Linked DNA regions of Hamadaea flava. The protein of the gene in region 1 interacts with the protein of each later gene in a pairwise test. Links are inferred from orthologs where the notes say so. Each region holds a gene or a part of one and is shown on either strand. Other genes may lie near its edges. The genes, in order: HDA40_RS29845 and HDA40_RS31820.

Region 1 (9,268 bases):
TGATGGACGGAGTCTCCGCCCCACCGGCGGCCGAGCGCGACGCCGATGCCGTCATGCGACCCCCACCTTCCCGCGTATCCGCAGGTCGGAGCCCTAGATCGAGCGCCGACACACGAACCTACAGACTAGGACCTCCGCAGGCGCAGAGCGAGCGTCCCGCGACTCCCCGTCACCGATGTGACATAGGAAACCACACCGCGGAGGGTCGCGGGGAACGGCGAACGTCGTTGTAAGGGGCAGATTCAGGCAGCAGTCGACGCGGCGTGGCTCCGAGCTGCTTCCGGCCCGTCGGCGAGCAGGATCGCGAGACCCGCGTCGTCGAGGATCGGCACACCCAGACTCTGCGCCTTGTCGAACTTCGAGCCCGGGTTCTCCCCCACGACGACGAAGCTGGTCTTCTTCGAGACCGATCCGGTCACCTTCGCGCCCTGCGCGGTGAGCGCGTCGGACGCGTCGTCGCGGGTGAAGTCGGTCAGCGTGCCGGTGACCACGACGGTCAGCCCGTCCAGTGGCTTCGGGCCGGTGTCGACGCCCATCTCCTGCTCCATGACGACCCCGGCGGCCTGCCATTTCTCCACGATCTCGCGGTGCCAGTCGACGGTGAACCACTCCCGGACCGCCTCGGCGATGATGCCGCCGACATCCTCCACCGAAGACATCCGCTCGACGCTCGCCTTGCTGATCGCCTCGACCGAGCCGAACGCGTTGGCCAGCGCCTCAGCCGCGGTCGGGCCGCAGTGCCGGATGGAGAACGACACCAGGACCCGCGACAGCGGGACCGTCTTCGCCTTCTCGAGGTTGTCCAGGAGCTTGGCGGCGTTCGCGGAGAGCGTGCCGTCCTTCTTCGTGAAGAACGGCGACCGCGTCAGGTCCGCGGCGGTCAGCCCGAACAGGTCGCCCTCGTCGGCGATCACCTTGTCGTTGATGAGGGCGACGCCCGCCTTGTAGCCCAGGCCCTCGATGTCGAAGCCGTCGCGGCCGCCGAGGTAGAACATGCGCTCACGCAGCTGGGCGACGCAATAGCGCGTGTTGGGGCAGCGTACGTCGACGTCGGACTCCTTCGCCGGAGCCAGCGCGGCGCCGCACTCCGGGCAGTGCGTGGGCATCACGAACTCGCGTTCGGTGCCGTCCCGCAGGTCGACGACCGGTCCGAGCACCTCCGGGATGACGTCGCCCGCCCGCCGGATGGTCACCGTGTCGCCGATGAGGACGCCCTTGCGCTTGACTTCCTCTTGGTTGTGCAGGGTCGCACTGGTGACGGTGACGCCGGCGACGTGGACGGCCTCGAGCACGGCGTAGGGGGTGACCCGGCCGGTGCGGCCGACGTTGACGAGGATGTCGACGAGCTTGGTGTTCGCCTCCTCCGGCGGATACTTGTACGCGATCGCCCAGCGCGGCGCCCGGCTCGTGTTGCCCAGGCGGCCCTGGATCGCCACGTCGTCGACCTTGATCACGACGCCGTCGATGTCGTGCTCGACGTCGTGCCGGTGCTCGGCGTAGTAGGCGATGAACTCGCGGACCTCGTCGAGGGAGTCCACCACCTTCCAGCGCAGCGACGTGGGCAGACCCCAGCTCTGCAACAGCTTGTACGCCTCGGATTGCCGGGGCGGCTCGAAGCCCTCGTGCGCGCCGATGCCGTGCACGATCAGACGCAGCGGCCGGGAGCCCGTGATCGAGGGATCCTTCTGGCGCAGCGAGCCGGAGGCGGCGTTGCGCGGATTCGCGAACGGACGCTGACCGGCCGCGACCAGGCTGGCGTTGAGGTCGGCGAAGCCGGAGGTCGGGAAGAAGATCTCGCCCCGGACCTCGACGAGCGCGGGGACGTCGTCCCCCTTGAGCGTCTTGGGGATGTCCTTCAGCGCACGCACGTTGGCGGTGACGTCCTCGCCGGTCCGCCCGTCGCCCCGGGTCGCCGCCCGGACCAGCCGGCCGTTGCGATAGGTCAGGTTGATGGCGAGCCCGTCGATCTTCAGCTCGCACAGGAACGCGACCTGCCCGCCGGCGTCGCGCACCACGCGATCGGCCCAGGCCGTCAGCTCCTCGTCGGAGAAGGCGTTGTCGAGGCTGAGCATCCGCGCCGCGTGCTGGACGGTGGCGAACCCGGCCGCGGCCTGCCCGCCGACGCGCTGGGTCGGCGAATCGAGCGACCGCAGCTCCGGGAAGTCCTGCTCCAGGCCCTCCAGCTCACGCAGCAGACCGTCGTATTCCGCGTCGGAGACGGTCGGCGCGTCCAGCTCGTAGTAACGCTGCTGGTGTGTCTCGATTTCGCTGGTCAGCTCGGCGATCCGCGACCGGGCGGAGTCAAAGTCCTTCTCGCTCACACGAGGAATCTAGCCGCTGGGTACGACAGTTCACGGTCCGGCTCAGACCTCGGCGAGCCGCCGCCCAGCCTCCCGGCACGCGGCCAGGACCTCACGCGCATAGGCGGGTGTCGCTCCGGCGAGGCCGCAGGCGGGTGTCACCACGACCTGCTCGGGAAGCTGGGACTCACTGAACCCGAGGGTGCGCCACGTTGTGCGTACCTTATCCGCGACGGCAGCCGACGACGGCGCGCGAGTGCCCCGCGTGGCCGCCGCGCCCGCGAAGAGCGTGAGCCCGGCGTCGATCAGTTCGCCCACCGGATCGAGCTGTTTCACCTGGTCGAGATCGAGCGCGACGCCGGCCGCCCCGGCTTGGCGGAACAGCGCGAGCGGCGCGTCGGGCGCGCAGCAGTGGAGCACGACCGGCGCGTCGGCGGCCTCGATCACGCGGGTCAGCGCCTCGCGCGCGACCGACTCGGCGACGGATCGATAGGTGTGCAGCCCACTGGCGGTGCGCACCTGCCCGGCCAGGACCGCGGGCAGCGACGGCTCGTCGAGCTGCAGAATCACCTGCGCCCCCGGCACGCGGCGACGCATGTCCGCCACATGCAGGCGCAGCCCCTCCGCCAGCGACTCGCTCAGGTCGCGTGCGGCGCCGTGGTCGGACAGCACCGCCTGCCCGAGCGCCAGCTCGATGCTCGCGGCCAGCGTCCACGGGCCCGCGGCCTGCACCTTCAGCGGTCCCGCGAAGCCGTCCGCCTGCTCGGTCAGCTGGTCCAGGTCTCGTTCGAGGAGATCATGGGTACGCCGAAGGTCACGACCGCCCCGGGAGGCGATCCGCCACCGTCCTGTGTAGAGCTCGACCGGCAGACCGACGAGCAGCCCGGCGCCCCGCCCGATCAGCTCCGCGCCCGGACCTCGATTCGGCAGCTCCGGCAGGTACGCCACCGGCAGCTCGCCCAGGCTGTACTTGACCGCCTCGACCAGGTCCGATCCGGGCAGCGACCCGATTCCGGTGGCGCTTCCGCGCGGCAGCTCGATCATGCGGCGCTCGCCACGGCCGCGGCGGCGGTGACCGCCGTGGTGCCTGTGCTCATGGCGGTCGCGCTGCGGTCGGTCGCGCTGCGGTCGGTGGCGCTGCGGTCGGTGGCGCTGCGGTCGGTGGCGCTGCGGTCGGTGGCGCTGGTGTCGGTGGCGTTGGCACTCGTGATGGTCGCGCTGGCGAGGACGGCGTCCCCGGCGGCGTCGGGCCGGTAGACGACGATCGCCTGACCGGGCGCGATCCCCCGGGCCGGCCGGCGCAGGCTGGCCGTCAGGACGCCGTCGACGATCTCGACCACGGCGTCGATCGGCTCGCCGTGCGCCCGGAGCTGCACCTGAGCCTCCGTCTTCGGCTCCAGCGGAGCCAGGACGATCGGGCGCGTGGCGGTGACGACGGTGACGTCGAGCGCCTCGGCCGGGCCGACGGTGACGGTGTTCGTGACCGGCGTGATGCTCAGGACGTAGCGCGGCTTGCCATCCGGCGCGGGACGGCCCAGGGCCAGCCCCTTCCGCTGGCCCACCGTGAAGGCGTACGCGCCGTCGTGGGAGCCGACGACCTCGCCGGTGGTCGAGTCGACGATGTCGCCGGGCGCCTCACCCAGCCGCTCCTGGAGGAACTTGCGGGTGTCGCCGTCGGCGATGAAGCAGATGTCGTGCGAGTCGGGCTTTCCGGCGACCGACAGCCCCTGCTCGGCCGCCTCGGCGCGTACGTCGGACTTCAGCGAGTCGCCCAGCGGGAAGATCGCGTGATCCAGCTGCTCCTGCGTGAGTACGCCGAGCACGTAGGACTGGTCCTTCTCGGCGTCGGCGGCCCGCCGCAACACGCCGTCGTCGCCCAGCCGGGCGTAGTGCCCGGTCACCACGGCGTCGAAGCCCAGGGCCAGCGCCCGGTCCAGGACGGCGGCGAACTTGATCTTCTCGTTGCAGCGCAGGCACGGATTAGGCGTACGCCCAGCCGCGTACTCGCTCAGGAAGTCCTCCACGACGTCGGCGTGGAACTCCTCGGCCATGTCCCAGACGTAGAACGGGATGCCGATCACGTCGGCGGCCCGCCGCGCGTCGTGGGAGTCCTCCCGCGAGCAGCAGCCCCGGGCACCGGTCCGGTAGCTCTGCGGATTCTTCGACAGAGCCAGATGCACTCCGGTCACGTCGTGCCCGGCCGCCACCGCTCGGGCGGCCGCGACCGCCGAGTCGACACCACCGGACATCGCCGCAAGAACTCGCACCCGACGAGCTTACCCGGGGACTACGCGCGGCCCTTGCGGAGTTTCCGACTCCTTGGCCTGACTTGGCCGGGCTCGACAGCGTTTCGCGGCTCCTTGGCCTGACTTGGCCGGGCTCGACGGCGTTTCGCGGCTTGGCAGTCTCGCGGCAGGGCGAGGTTACGCGCGGTCCTTGCGGAGTTTCCCGGCTCGGCGGGCGCGCTCGACGACGGCGGGCAGGGCGGCCACCAGCTCGTCGATCTCGGCCGAGGTGGACGTGTGGCCGAGCGAGAAGCGCAGCGACGAGCGGGCCACCACCGGATCGCACCCCATCGCCAGGAGCACGTGCGAGGGCTGGGCGATCCCCGCCGAGCACGCCGATCCGGTCGAGCAGGCGATCCCCTGCGCGTCCAGCAGCATCAGCAGGGCGTCGCCCTCACAGCCTGGGAAGGCGAAGTGGGCATTGCCCGGCAGCCGGTTCACCGGGTCGCCGTTCAGGACGGCTTCGGGGACGGCGGCGCGTACCTTGGCGATCAGCTCGTCCCGCAGGCTCGCCAAGTGGGCAGCCGTCGCGGCCTGCGTCGCGACCGCGATCTCCACCGCCGTGGCGAACGCCACGATGCCGGGAACATCCAGCGTGCCGGAGCGCACGTCCCGCTCCTGCCCGCCGCCGTGCAGCAGCGGGGTGCAGGGGACGTCGCGGCCGAGCAGCAGCGCGCCGACCCCGGTCGGGCCGCCGAGCTTGTGCCCGGTCAAGGTCAGGGCGGCCGCCCCGGACGCGGCGAAGCCGACCGGGATCTGGCCCACCGCCTGAATCGCGTCCGTGTGCAGCGGTACGCCCCGCGCGCTCGCCAGCGCCGCCAGCTCGGCGACCGGCTGGACGGTGCCGACTTCGTTGTTCGCCCACATCGCGGTGACCAAGGCGACATCGTCGTCGAGCGCCTCGTCGAGCACGCCGGGGTCGATCCGCCCCTCGGCGTCGACCGGCAGCCAGGTGACCTTGGCCCCCTCGTGCTGCTCCAGCCAGTTCACCGTGTCCAGGACGGCGTGGTGCTCGATCGAGGAAGCGACGACGCGGCAGCGACCGGTGGGCCGTTGTGCCCAGAAGATGCCCTTGATAGCGAGGTTGTCGGATTCCGTCCCACCGCCGGTGAAGATCACCTCGGACGGGCGCGCGTCGAGCGCCGCCGCGATCCGTTCCCGGGACTCCTCGACCTTGCGGCGGGCACAGCGGCCTGGCCCGTGGAGAGAGGACGCGTTGCCCACGTCGCGAGCGGCTGCGACATAGGCGTCGAGCGCTTCGGCGAGCATGGGCGTGGTCGCCGCGTGATCGAGGTATGCCATCGCCCCTCAGCCTATCCGCCACTGCCCCCTTCATGCAGATCAGGGATATGCAGCCGTCCCGAGCCTCGGGAAGGGCGCATATCCCTGATCTGCATGCTTGCCGGAGCGGGCCCTACTTGCGCTTACGGATCTCTTCTGCGGCCTGGGGCACGACCTGGAAGAGGTCGCCCACCACGCCGTAGTCGGCCAGCTCGAAGATCGGCGCCTCGGCGTCCTTGTTCACCGCGACGATCGTCTTCGAGGTCTGCATGCCGGCCCGGTGCTGGATCGCGCCGGAGATGCCCAGCGCGATGTACAGCTGCGGAGAGACCGTCTTACCGGTCTGGCCCACCTGGAAGGCGTGCGGGTAGAAGCCGGAGTCGACGGCCGCCCGGGACGCGCCGACCGCGCCGCCGAGCAGGTCGGCCAGCTCCTCGACCAGCTTGAAGTTCTCCGCGCTGCCGACGCCGCGGCCGCCGGAGACGACGACCGACGCCTCGGCCAGCTCCGGGCGGGCGCCCTTGGCCTCGGCGACCCGCTCCACAACGGTGGCCAGCTTGGCGTTGTCCGGCACGGCGACCGCGACGTTCTCCACGGCGGGCTCGGCCGGCGCCGGGGTCGGCGTCAGCGAGTTGCCGCGGACGGTCACGAGCGGGAAGCCCTTCGTGACCTTGGACTTGACGATCGTCGAACCGGCGAAGACGACCTGCGTCGCCACACCGTCCGCGCCCAGCGCCACCACATCGGTGAGGATGCCGTTGTCCAGCTTGACCGCGAGGCGGGCGGCGATCTCCTTGCCCTCCTGGGTCGAGCCGATCAGCACGGCGGCCGGCTCGGCCGACTTCACGATCTCGGCCAGCACGGCGGCCTTCGGGGCGACCAGGTAGCCGTCGAGGTCGGCGTCCTCGGCCACGAGGACCTTCTGCGCGCCGTACTCGCCGAGCTTGGCGAGCAGCGGCTCGGCCGTGCCCGCGCCGCCGAGCACCACCGCGACCGGGGTGCCCAGGTCACGGGCGAGGGTCAGCATCTCCAGCGTCACCTTCTTGACGGCGCCGCCGGCGGACTCCACTACAACCAGAACGTCAGACACTTGAACCTCACACGAACTTCTCGGTGGCGAGGAACTCGACGAGCTGCGAGCCGCCGTCCCCGTTGTCGGTCACCTTGACGCCGCCCGCGCGCGCCGGGCGCTTGCTGTGCTCCACGACCGCGCTGTACGCGCCGGCCGCGCCGACGGAGGCCGCGTCGATGCCCAGGTCGCCGAGGGCAAGGCTGGAGACCGGCTTCTTCTTGGCCTCCATGATCCCCTTGAACGACGGGTAGCGCGGCTCGTTGATGGTGTCCCAGACGCTCACGATCGCGGGCGTAGCGGCCCGGACGACCTCGTAGCCCTCCTCGGTCTGCCGCTCGGCGGTCAACGTCGAGCCCTCGACGGTCAGCTTGCGCGCGCCGGTGAGGGCGGCCACGCCGAGCCGCTCGGCCAGCATGTGCGGGAGCACCTGGCCGCGCGCGTCGGTGGCCTCCGCCCCGCAGATCACGAGGTCGGGCTCCAACTGCCGCAGCGCGGCGGCGAGCACGGCGGAGGTGCCCAGCGCGTCCGACCCGTGCAGGGCGTCGTCCACAACGTGGACCGCCTTGTCCGGCCCCATCGACAGCGCCTTGCGGATCGACTCGGTCGCCCGGTCGGGACCCATGGTCAGCAGCGTGACCTCCGAGCCGGCGTTCGCCTCGCGGATGCGCAGGGCCTCCTCGATGGCGTACTCGTCCATCTCGTTGATCACGTTGTTCGCCGACGCTCGGTCGACGGTGTTGTCGTCAGTACGCAGCGTGCGGTCCGCGCCGGAATCCGGCACCTGCTTGACGAGTACGACGATCTTCATCGTGCTTCGACGCCTCCTGTTATGCCACAGCCCGAACGTTCGTTCATGCTGCCATGTGACACCGGATTCGGATGTTACCCGCTAGTAGCTTGCCGTGCTCAGCCAGCTGCTCCCGGGACCGAGTGACACAACTCACCTCGTAATGATCGCGGGCCGGTAGAGTCCTCTATGCAGGAGGTGTCGCACATGTCCACACAAATGGCTCCCCTGCCCGTCGCCGAGACCGTGCCCACTGAGAAGTCAGTGCCTACGGAAAAGACAACCACGAGGCGGCCTCGGAAGGACGGGCAGGTCCGTCATCACACCCGGAAATCACCGGACGAGCATTTGTGCACGTGCGGTCGACTGCGGGAGGAATGCGTACGGGACGCCGTCCGGGCGATGTGGCGGTCACCCGGCACCTGACCGGCCCGCCGACCCTTCGGTCAGCCGTAGCGCCGCCGGTCAGCCGTAGTGCCGCCGCTGCGGCCAGGTCAGCTCGGTACGCAGCCCGTTCTCGGTGAAGACCAGCGGATGCCGGGGATCCACCCGGATCGGCGTACGCGGGTCGCGATCGTCGTCGACGGGCAGCCCGGTGGCCTGCCGTTCGGCGTTCGGCACGCCCACTCCGCCCGAACCGGACGGAATCCGGTCCGGATCGCCGGGATCGTCGTGGCGTCCCGGCAGGACGGTTTCGTTGACGAAGTCGTATTGGTGCGCCATCTCGTGGTAGAGCACCGCGACCGGCGGCGTCGAGCCGAGGAACGTGCTGAACCCGGGGTTGTAGTCGATGGCGCGCTGATGCCCACGATCGAGGGAGACGTCGGCCGACGCGGCCGCGTTGTGCTCGCTCCACTCCCGGATGGTCAGGGTGTCGCGTCCGGTCAGCCCGGCATCCAGCGCGGCCAGCATCTGCTGACCGGTCGGCGACGCCGCCAGGAACTCCAGGTCCGACCGGACCCGCGCGGTGAACTCCGGCGAACCCTCCACCTGGATCTGCGCCGGGATCTCGGCCAGTTGCACGGCCACCTCCCGGTCGACGCTGGTCAGAGCCGCGTCCTTGTCGTGATACGCGATGTCGTCGCCCGCACCTCCGTCGACCACGTCGGCCCCGCCACCGGTGTAGACGACGTCGGCGCCGGCCCCACCGGAGACGCGATCGGCCCCGGGACCGCCGACGAGCACGTCACCGCCGTCGTCGCCGGACAGCACGTCGGCACCGTGACCGCCGTCGAGGTAGTCCCGGCCGTCGCCGCCGTCGATCGCGTCCGCTCCGGCCAGCCCGTACGCCGTGTCGTTGCCGTCGCCGCCGAAGATCCGGTCGTCACCCGCGCCACCGGCGAGGTAGTCCGTGCCGGCCAGCCCGTAGAGCACGTCGTGTCCGTCGCCGCCGTGCAGTTCGTCGTCGCCGTCGCCGCCCACCAGCGTCAGCCGCACCGAGGTGCCGGGCGCGACCGTGACGGTGTCGTCGCCGCCCCCGGTACGCAGGACGAGCCGGAGATCGCCGGGAAACCGCCACTGACCGCTCTGCCCGGTGACGACC
Region 2 (9,297 bases), 390 kb from region 1 along the record:
AGCCAGACCAGAGTAGACGGATGGCTCGCCGCGATGCTGCTCCTCACGGGCGGCTGCTACCTCTACGGCGTCCATCGGCTGAAGGCGCGCGGCGACAAGTGGCCGGTGAACCGCACGATCATGTTCGTCGGGTTCGGTCTCGGCTCGATCGCGCTGGTCACCCTGACCGGCATCGGGGCGTACGACACCACCCTGGTCAGCGTGCACATGGTGCAGCACATGGTGCTCGGCATGGTCGCGCCGATCTTCCTCGCGCTCGGCGCCCCGGTCACCCTCGCCCTGCGGACGTTGCCCAAGAAGCCGCGTGCGCTGCTGCTGGGCGCGGTGCACAGCAAGGTGGCGCGCGTCCTGGCGTTTCCCCTGGTCGCGTACGCCATCTTCGTGGCGAACCCGTTCGTCTTGTACTTCAGCGACCTCTACCGGCAGACGCTGGAGCATCCGTGGCTGCACGAGTTCATGCACGCCCACTTCATCGCCACCGGGTGCCTGTTCTTCTGGCCGCTCCTGGGCCTGGACCCGCTGCCGGGGCGCTGGCCGTATCCGGGGCGGGCACTGCTGATGGTGCTGAGTGTGCCGTTTCACACCGTCCTCGGGCTGACCATCATGCAGCAGAAGAACCTCCTCGGCGGCGACTACTACCCGTCCCTGGGCCTGACCTGGGCAAACCCCGCTTCGGACCAGGTGACCGCGGGCGGCATCCTCTGGGCCGGCGGTGAGCTGGTCAGCGTGACGATGCTCGCAGTCCTGGTGGTGCAGTGGATCCGGGCCTCGGAACGGGAAGCCGCCCGGGTCGACCGCCAACTGGACCGGGAAGAGGCCGAGGCCGCCCGCCATGCGGCCGCGCAGGCCACCGGGCAACCGAGCGGGCCACCGGCCGCTCAGCCGGCCGACATGACCAGTCTCACACCACATCAGGCCCCCGAGTACGATCAGCGGGCAGCAACCAGCTAGCGGCGCAGCACGGCTGCGCGCGTACCTCACAGCGCGGGAGCCCTCGACATGACCGAAGCACCGACCCAACGGCACACCGTCCTGCTCTACAGCGACGATCCGGCGGTCCGCGAGAGCATGCGCCAGGCCATCGGCGTACGCCCCGCCGCCGACTTGAGCATCGAGTTCGTCGACGCGTCCACGTACGCCGAGTGCGTCAAGCTGATCGACGACTACGAGATCGACCTGCTGGTGCTGGACGGGGAGGCGTCTCCCGGCGGCGGCATGGGCATCGCCCGGCAGCTGCACGACGAGGTCGCCGATACCCCGCCGACGGTGCTCGTCATCGCCCGCGCCGCCGACCGCTGGCTTGCCGCGTACGCCAAGGTGACCGCGACCTTGACCCACCCGCTCGACCCGGTGACCACCGGGCGTACCGTCGCCGACCTGCTTCGTCAGAAGGCTTCGGCGTCGGCCTGATCCCGTCACGACCCGCCGGCGCAGCCGGGTCGGCCCCTGCCTCGTCTGGAGGACCCGCCATGGGCGAACGCACCTGGCCCAGTCTGTTGTCCGCGTTGACTCGCGCCCAAGAGATCTCCACCGACGACGCGGCCTGGGCCATGGAGGAGATCATGGCCGGGTCGGCCACCTCGGCTCAGATCGCGGGCTTCGCGCTGCTGCTGCGGGCCAAGCGGGAGACGCCGGCTGAGCTGGCCGGGCTCGCCGCGACGATGCTGAGCATCGCGCCCGCCGTCCCGTTGTCGGCGGCGCAGCGCGCCGAGGCGGTCGACATCGTCGGCACCGGCGGCGACGGCGCGCACACGGTCAACATCTCCACCATGTCGGCGCTCGTCGTGGCCGGTGCCGGGGTGCCCGTCGTCAAGCACGGCAACCGGGCGGCGTCCTCTCTGTGCGGTGGGGCGGACCTGCTGGAGCACTTCGGCATCCCGCTGGACCTCGGCCCGGCCGACGTGCTGCGGTGCGTCGAGGAGGCGGGCATCGGCTTCTGCTTCGCCGGCCGGTTCCACCCGGGTCTGCGGCACGCCGGTCCGACCCGGCGGGAGCTGGGCGTACCGACCGCGTTCAACCTGCTCGGCCCGCTGACCAACCCGGCCCGCCCGCGCGCCGGGGCGGTCGGCGTGGCGGACAGCCGCCTGGCGCTGACCGTCGCGGGCGTCTTCCGCGATCGCGGTGATTCCGTGCTGGTGGTGCACGGCGAGGACGGCCTCGACGAGTTCACCACGGCGGCCCCGACCACCGTCCACGTCGTACGCGGTGGCGCGATCCACACGACGACGGTGGACGCGGTGGACCTCGGCCTGGCCCGCAGCGCTCCCGGCGACCTGCGCGGCGGCGACGCCCCGTTCAACGCGGCCGTGGCCCGGCGCCTCCTGGCCGGTGAGACCGGCCCCGTACGCGACGCCGTCCTGGTCAACTCGGCGGCGGCGCTGGTGGCCGTGGCCGGAGTGGACGCTCCCCCGTTCGCCGACCCCGACACCGACCTGCGGGTGGCGTTGCGGGCGGGCATCGAGCGGGCCGCCGCGGCCATCGACTCCGGTGCGGCGGCGAAGGTCCTGAACACCTGGGTCGCGGTGGCCAACACCCGCTGATCCGCTCGGCGGTTACATGATCAGGGTCAATTCCACGGTGCTATAGCAACGCGAAACTTCCCCTGATCATGAAGCCGGTCATGAAGCACCCCACGGCAGCGCACGAGAAGCGCCGCATAATGCGAAAGCGCCGCCCGGCTTGCCGGGCGGCGCTTTCAGATCAGTGCGTCAGTGCTCCGCGGTACGCCGAGTGCCGGTGTAGTACTCGAACAGCATCGCGCAGGCGGCGAAGATGACGCCGAGCATGCCGAGGGCGATGAGCCACACCATCCAGAAGACCATGCCGACTCCGGCGGTCGTGGCGAACGCCGCGATGCCGAACGGCCAGTAGCTGCCGGGTGAGAAGAAGCCGATCTCCCCCGCGCCCTCGGCGATCTCGGCGTCGTCCCGGTCCTCCGGGCGCAGGTCGATGCGCCGCGAGACGAACCAGAAGTATCCGCCGCACATCGCGCAGAGCAGCGTCGACATGATCAGGGCGGTGGTGCCGACCCAGTCGACGTGACCCAGCGAGTGGTTGGTCCACCACCCGTACACCGGTGCGCAGAGGGCCAGGAAGAGCGCTACGCCCCCGAAGATCCGCCATTCAGACTTCATCGTGCGTACTCCTTAGTTGCCCAGGTTCACGGGGACCTGCTGCGCGTCCTTCTTGAGGTCGAACGGCGTGGTCGTCGTGGCGTACGGAGCGGAACCGATCGCGGTCAGCGCCTGCGGCGTGGTCTGGCCGGCCTTCTTCGCGGCGAGGAACTTCTGGTAGTTCTCCGGCGAGACCGCGCGGACCTCGAAGTTCATCATCGAGTGGTAGGTGCCGCAGAGTTCCGCGCACCGCCCGACGTAGGAGCCTTCCTCGTCGATGGTCACCTCGAAGACGTTCCGCACGTTGCCCGGGAACACGTCGCGCTTGAAGAGCATCTCCGGCACCCAGAACGAGTGGATGACGTCCTTGCTCGTCTCCTCGATCCGGATCGTCTGGCCCGTCGGCACGACCAGCACCGGGATGTAGTCGCTGGCCCCGGTCGTCGTGGCGACCGTGGTCGCGTTGGTCTGGGTATCCGGCGCCGTCCGGTAGTTGAACTGCCAGTTCCACTTGAACGCGACGACCTCGACGGTCACGTCGGGGTTGGCCGAAAGCTTGTTCACGTTCGTCTGGATCACCGCGGTGTAGTAGAAGAGCACCGCGATCACGAGGAACGGAAGGACCGAGTAGAGCACCTCGATCGGCAGGTTGAACCGCGTCTGCGTGGGCAGTTCGGTGTCGCCCTTGCGCTTCCGGTAGACGATGATGCACCAGAAGATGAGGCCCCACACGAAGAAGCCGACGGCCAGCGCCGCGACCACCGACCAGATCCACATCTCGTACATCTGGTTGGCCTGCGGAGTCTTGCCGCCCTCAGGCCAGCCGAACCCGCCGAACGGCTTGCCGACGTCATAGGCGTCGCATCCGGTCAGGAATGCCAGAGTTCCCACGGCGAGTGCGCTCAGACCGAGCGCCCGTGACCGACCCTTTGCCACCTAGATCTGCCTCCCTTGCCGCCGCTCCGGGCGTTGACCGGCGGAGCGTCTGTCGACGCGTCGCACACTACTCGACCATGCGTCCCGTTTCGGTCTGGGGGTCGGCGTGTCTGGCTGGGGCAGTAGGTTGGAGCCATGTCTGAGCAGGCAAGGCAGGGCGCGTACTTCGATGCCGCGACGGCGTCTCCCCTGCATCCGGCCGCGCGTGAGGCGATGATCGCGTCGCTCGCGGACGGCTGGGCGGACCCGTCACGGCTCTACACGCAGGCCCGCCGGGCCCGCGGGCTGCTCGACGCGGCGCGCGGCGCGACCGCTGAAGTTCTAGGGGTACGCCCAGCGGAGCTGACCTTCACCGCCGGCGGGACGGCCGCAGCGCACCTCGCCGTCCTGGGTGGACTGGCCGGGCGGCGGCGGTCGGGGCGGGTCTTCGTGCATTCGGCGATCGAGCACTCGGCTGTTCTGCACGCCGGGGAGGACCACGTTTCCGCTGGTGGCACGGCTGTCTCCGTCCCCGTGGACGGGATGGGCCGGCTCGACGAGCAAGCCTGGCAGGCAGCGGTCGGCGCCGATGGTGTGGCGTTGGCCGCACTCATCGCCGCCAGTCATGAGGTCGGCACGCTGCAACCGGTCGATCGAGCTGCCGAAGTTTGCGCTGCTCACGGCGTACCGCTGCTGGTCGACGCGGCGGTGATCGCGGGCCGGATGCCGCTGCCGACCGGGTGGTCGATGCTGACCGCGAGTGCCCGCAAGTGGGGCGGACCACCCGGGGTCGGTGTGCTCGCCGTCCGCACCGGTACGCGGTTCGACCCGCCGCTGAGCGCGCACTGGTCGCAGCCGGAGCGGGCGGCCGGACACGGGCCGGGTGCGCCCGACCTTCCGGCGATCGTGGCGGCCGCCGCCGCGCTGCGAGCCGCGTGGAGCGAGGCGGCCGCGGAGTCGGCGCGGCTGAGCAAGCTGGTGGATCACATCCGCGATCGGGTCGCGGCGACGATTCCGGACGTCGAAGTGGTCGGCGATCCCGTCGACCGGGCGCCGCACCTGGTCACCTTCTCCTGTCTCTATGTCGACGGCGAGTCGTTGCTGCGCGAGCTGGACCGCCGGGGCTACGCCGTCTCCTCGGGCTCCTCGTGCACCTCCTCGACGCTGGAGCCGAGCCACGTCCTGGTCGCGATGGGCGCCCTGTCCCACGGCAACGTCCGCGTCTCCTTGCATCGGGACGTGACCGAGGAGCAGGTACGCCACTTTCTGGCCGAGCTGCCGGAGATCATCGCCCGGCTGCGCGAGGAGGCGGGGGTGACCGGCCTATGAGTACGCACGAGCTGGACTGCCTCGGCCAGCGCTGTCCCCTGCCGGTGATCGCGCTGGCCCGCCGGCTGCCGCAGGTCGCCGTCGGCGACGTGATCCGGGTGCTGGCCGACGATCCGGCCGCGGCGCTCGACATCCCGGCGTGGTGCCGGCTCCGAAGTCAGGAGTTCGTTGGGTCGCCAGCCGAATATGTCTACGACGTGCGGCGAAGCAGCTAGCCGAAGACTATTGGTTGACACCGATCTCTGGGAGCGCTTCCATAGACACGCCCGCCTCACCGCCCAGTGAGGCCGCCCCGGAGGTTCTGACATGTCCTCATCCCCGCAGAGTGCGTTCTCCACGCGTACCCGCCTGCTGTTGATCATGGGAGTGACCACCGCGCTGGCCGCGGTGTCCCTGATCGCCGGCCTGTCCACGGCCCGTGCCGCCGACCCGACGCTGCACCAGCTCGCGGCGGCCAAGGGCAAGTATTTCGGCTCCGCCACCGACAACCCGGAGCTGACCGACACCGCCTACACCGCCATTCTCGGCAGCGAGTTCGGCCAGATCACCCCGGGCAACTCGATGAAGTGGGACACCACCGAGCCGACCAGGAACACCTTCGCCTTCACCAAGGGCGACGCGGTCGTGAGCTTCGCCAAGAGCCACAACCAGATCGTCCGCGCGCACACCCTCGTCTGGCACAGCCAGCTGCCGAGCTGGGTCTCCAGCCTGGCCGCCACCGAGGTGCAGGCGGCGATGGAGAACCACATCACGCAGGTCGCCACTCACTACGCGGGTCAGGTGTACGCCTGGGACGTCGTCAACGAGCCGTTCAACGAGGACGGCACCTTCCGGACGAGCGTCTTCTACAACGCCATGGGCAGCGGATACATCGCGACCGCGCTACGCGCGGCCCGGGCGGCCGACCCGACGGCGAAGCTGTATATCAACGACTACAACACCGACGGCGCCGGCGCGAAGGCCGACGCGATGTACAACCTGGCCGTCTCGCTCAAGGCGCAGGGAGTGCCGCTCGACGGCATCGGCTTCCAGGGTCACCTGGCGATCCAGTACGGCTTCCCGACGAACATGCAGGCGAACCTCCAGCGCTTCGCCGACCTCGGGCTGGACGTCGCGATCACCGAGCTGGACGTCCGGATGATCCTGCCGCGGGACGCGACCAAGGACGCCACCCAGTCCACTTACTACACCAACGTCGTGAACGCGTGCGTGGCCGTCACCCGCTGCGTCGGCGTCACCATCTGGGACTACACCGACAAGTACTCCTGGGTCCCGTCGGTCTTCTCCGGCCAGGGCGCGGCCCTGCCGTGGGACGAGAACCTCGCCAAGAAACCGGCGTACACCGCGATCTATCAGGCGCTCGGCGGCATCGTGAGCACCACCTCGCCGTCGCCGTCCAGTCCCGCGCCGTCCACCCCGGCTCCGCAGAACGGCTGCAAGGTGGTCTACACGGCCAACCCGTGGACGGAGGGCAGCGGCGTCGGCGGCTTCACCGCGAGCATCACCATCACGAACACGTCGTCCACCGCGATCAACGGCTGGGCGCTGCGGTTCAGCCTGCCGTCCGGGCAGACGCTGACCCAGTCCGGCTGGAACGCCACGTACGCCGTGAGCGGCCAGGCCGTGACGGCGACGAACCTGTCCTACAACTCGACGATCGGGGCCAACGGGTCGACCAGCATCGGCTTCAACGGCCGCTGGACGGGCAGCTACACCAGCCCGACCGCGTTCACCCTGAACAACGTCACCTGCTCATAGCCTGGATGCAGATCAGGGATGTGCCTGCTTCCGCGGCTCCCGGAAGGCGGCACATCCCTGATCTGCACATGAAGAACTAGGCGGGGAGGAAGGGCCGGACCTCGTTGGCCGCCTCGTCCCCGTAGGACTCGGCGAGGCGCTTGGCGAACATGTCCGAGCGCACCTCGTACTCCTGGGTGCCGACGGTCTCCAGCACGAGCGTGGCGAGCAGCGCACCGACCTGGGCCGCGCGCTCGAGAGCGAGACCCCAGGAGAGGGCGGCGAAGAAGCCGGCCCGGAAGCCGTCGCCGACACCCGTCGGGTCGTACGCGTGGATCTCCCGGGCGACGGGAACGTGGATGCGCGTGATGTCGCGGCCGGTGATCTCCACACCGTTCTTGCCGAGCGTGGTCACCCGGATCTTCACCCGGTCGAGGATCTGCGCGTCGGTGAGCCCGCTCTTCTGCTCCAGCAGCGACTTCTCGTACTCGTTGGTCAGCAGGAACTCCGCGCCGTCGATCAGGTGCAGGACGTCCTCGCCCGGCATGCGGGCCAGCTGCTGGGACGGGTCGGCGGCGAACCGGTAGCCGCGCTCACGGCACTCCTGGGAGTGGCGCACCATCGCGGCGGGGTCGTTCGCGCCGACCACTACGAGGTCGATGCCGCCGAGCCGGTCGGCGACCGGGGCCAGCTCGATGTTGCGGGCCTCGCTCATGGCGCCCGCGTAGAACGAGGCGACCTGGCACAGGTCCTCGTCGGTGGTGCAGACGAACCGCGCGGTGTGCGCCACCTCGCTGATGTGGACCGAGCCGCAGTCGACGCCGTGCCGCTCCAGCCACGAGCGGTAGTCGGCGAAGTCCGCGCCGACCGCGCCGACCAGCGTGGGGCTCAGGCCGAGCTGCCCCATGCCGAAGGCGATGTTGGCCGCCACCCCGCCCCGCCGGACGACCAGGTCGTCGACCAGGAACGACAGCGAGACCTTGTCGAGCTGGTCGGCGATGAGCTGGTCGGCGAAGCGGCCCGGAAAGTGCATCAGGTGATCGGTGGCGATCGAGCCGGTGACGGCGATCTTCATTGGCTGCCCTCGATAGGTCGGCGAACGTTAACGGGCGGGGAACACCGCATGGCATGCCCAGCGCCGGGCCAGCCTACCGGGAACCGACAGCGAAGAGGGCCGCCACGTCGCCAAGACGACGTGGCGGCCCTCCGTCACCGCATGAGGTGAAGGTGAATCAGTGGAACGAGTCACCGCACGCGCACGAGCCCTGCGCGTTGGGGTTGTCGATGGTGAAGCCCTGGGCGTCGATCCGGTCGGCGAAGTCGATCGTGGCGCCCGAGAGGTACGGAGCGCTCATCCGGTCGACGACGACCTCGACGCCGTCGAAGTCGGCGATCACGTCGCCGTCGAGCTGACGCTCGTCGAAGAAGAGCTGGTAGCGCAGGCCGGAGCAGCCACCGGGCTGCACGGCGACGCGCAACCGCAGGTCGTCGCGACCCTCCTGCTCGAGCAGCGCCTTGACCTTGCCGGCGGCGACGTCGGTGAGGAGGATGCCGGTCGCGGCGGTCTCCTGCGACTGGGTGGTAGGACTGGTCACGAGTGCTCCCTGATCTGTTGCGATCGTCGTCTCAAAGCCAACGCTAGCTCGCCGGCGACGATTCCTGGTCGGCGACCCGGCCGTGGGGTGGTAAATCACGGCCGAAATCCTCAAGCGTCTCCGCCAGCACCGCCCGCTGCGTCGGGCAGGCCTGCTGCCAGCGCTCCCGGCCGGTGTCGGTGATGTGCACGAAGACGCCCCGGCGGTCGGTGGCGCACGACTGGCGCAGCACCAGACCTTCCCGCTCCAGCCGGTCGACCGCGCGGGACAGCGCGCTCTGGCTGAGGTGAACCTCGTCGGCAAGCTCCTGCATCCGGGCCGCTCCGGGGCACTCGCGCGCCTCCGCCAGCCGGTCGAGGATCTCGAACTCGCTCATCCCGAGTCCGTGCTTGTCGTGCAGGGCCTTGTCGAGCTGGCACGAGGTCGATGTGAACAGGCGTGCCAGGTCGCGCCACTGCCGGACATGCGGTGGCGCCTCCCGTTCCACGATCTCGAGGCTCACAAGGCCGAAGCCTAGCATGCGCCTGCACAACATGCGAGAGCATTTTATGTTTGCGCATTCAATGCGGATGCATGTACGTTACCCCGCATGATCGTCACCGAGTCAT

The links.
Region 2: the proteins of HDA40_RS29845 (region 1) and HDA40_RS31820 interact in binary tests that used the Escherichia coli proteins (3 or more experiments, as listed by UniProt). The link is inferred for Hamadaea flava from one-to-one orthologs.

What each region holds. Positions count from the first base shown.
Region 1 is NZ_JAMZDZ010000001.1:6,374,070-6,383,337, reverse strand. Bases 3,806-6,726 are described here. They hold HDA40_RS29845 (cysteine desulfurase family protein), read right to left. Parts: upstream 5,888-6,726; coding sequence 4,724-5,887; downstream 3,806-4,723. Other genes in these bases: HDA40_RS29840 (electron transfer flavoprotein subunit alpha/FixB family protein), read right to left, coding at 6,000-6,726; mnmA (tRNA 2-thiouridine(34) synthase MnmA), read right to left, coding at 3,806-4,567. In the rest of the region: NAD-dependent DNA ligase LigA, read right to left, coding at 243-2,321; HDA40_RS29855 (uroporphyrinogen decarboxylase/cobalamine-independent methonine synthase family protein), read right to left, coding at 2,364-3,344; more of mnmA, read right to left, coding at 3,341-3,805; more of HDA40_RS29840, read right to left, coding at 6,727-6,956; HDA40_RS29835 (electron transfer flavoprotein subunit beta/FixA family protein), read right to left, coding at 6,964-7,746; HDA40_RS41715 (M91 family zinc metallopeptidase), read right to left, coding at 8,191-9,268. UniProt on the Escherichia coli protein: Master enzyme that delivers sulfur to a number of partners involved in Fe-S cluster assembly, tRNA modification or cofactor biosynthesis. Catalyzes the removal of elemental sulfur from cysteine to produce alanine.
Region 2 is NZ_JAMZDZ010000001.1:6,768,671-6,777,967, reverse strand. Bases 4,013-6,962 are described here. They hold HDA40_RS31820 (sulfurtransferase TusA family protein), read left to right. Parts: upstream 4,013-5,353; coding sequence 5,354-5,572; downstream 5,573-6,962. Other genes in these bases: HDA40_RS31815 (glycoside hydrolase family 10 protein), read left to right, coding at 5,664-6,962; HDA40_RS31825 (cysteine desulfurase family protein), read left to right, coding at 4,185-5,357; ctaC (aa3-type cytochrome oxidase subunit II), read right to left, coding at 4,013-4,049. Also shown: HDA40_RS31850 (cytochrome c oxidase assembly protein), read left to right, coding at 1-951; HDA40_RS31845 (response regulator), read left to right, coding at 1,000-1,410; trpD (anthranilate phosphoribosyltransferase), read left to right, coding at 1,470-2,540; HDA40_RS31835 (cytochrome c oxidase subunit 4), read right to left, coding at 2,709-3,134; more of ctaC, read right to left, coding at 3,147-4,012; more of HDA40_RS31815, read left to right, coding at 6,963-7,115; HDA40_RS31810 (carbohydrate kinase family protein), read right to left, coding at 7,192-8,169; iron-sulfur cluster insertion protein ErpA, read right to left, coding at 8,327-8,689; HDA40_RS31800 (MarR family winged helix-turn-helix transcriptional regulator), read right to left, coding at 8,733-9,191; HDA40_RS31795 (MFS transporter), read left to right, coding at 9,279-9,297. UniProt on the Escherichia coli protein: Sulfur carrier protein involved in sulfur trafficking in the cell. Part of a sulfur-relay system required for 2-thiolation during synthesis of 2-thiouridine of the modified wobble base 5-methylaminomethyl-2-thiouridine (mnm(5)s(2)U) in tRNA.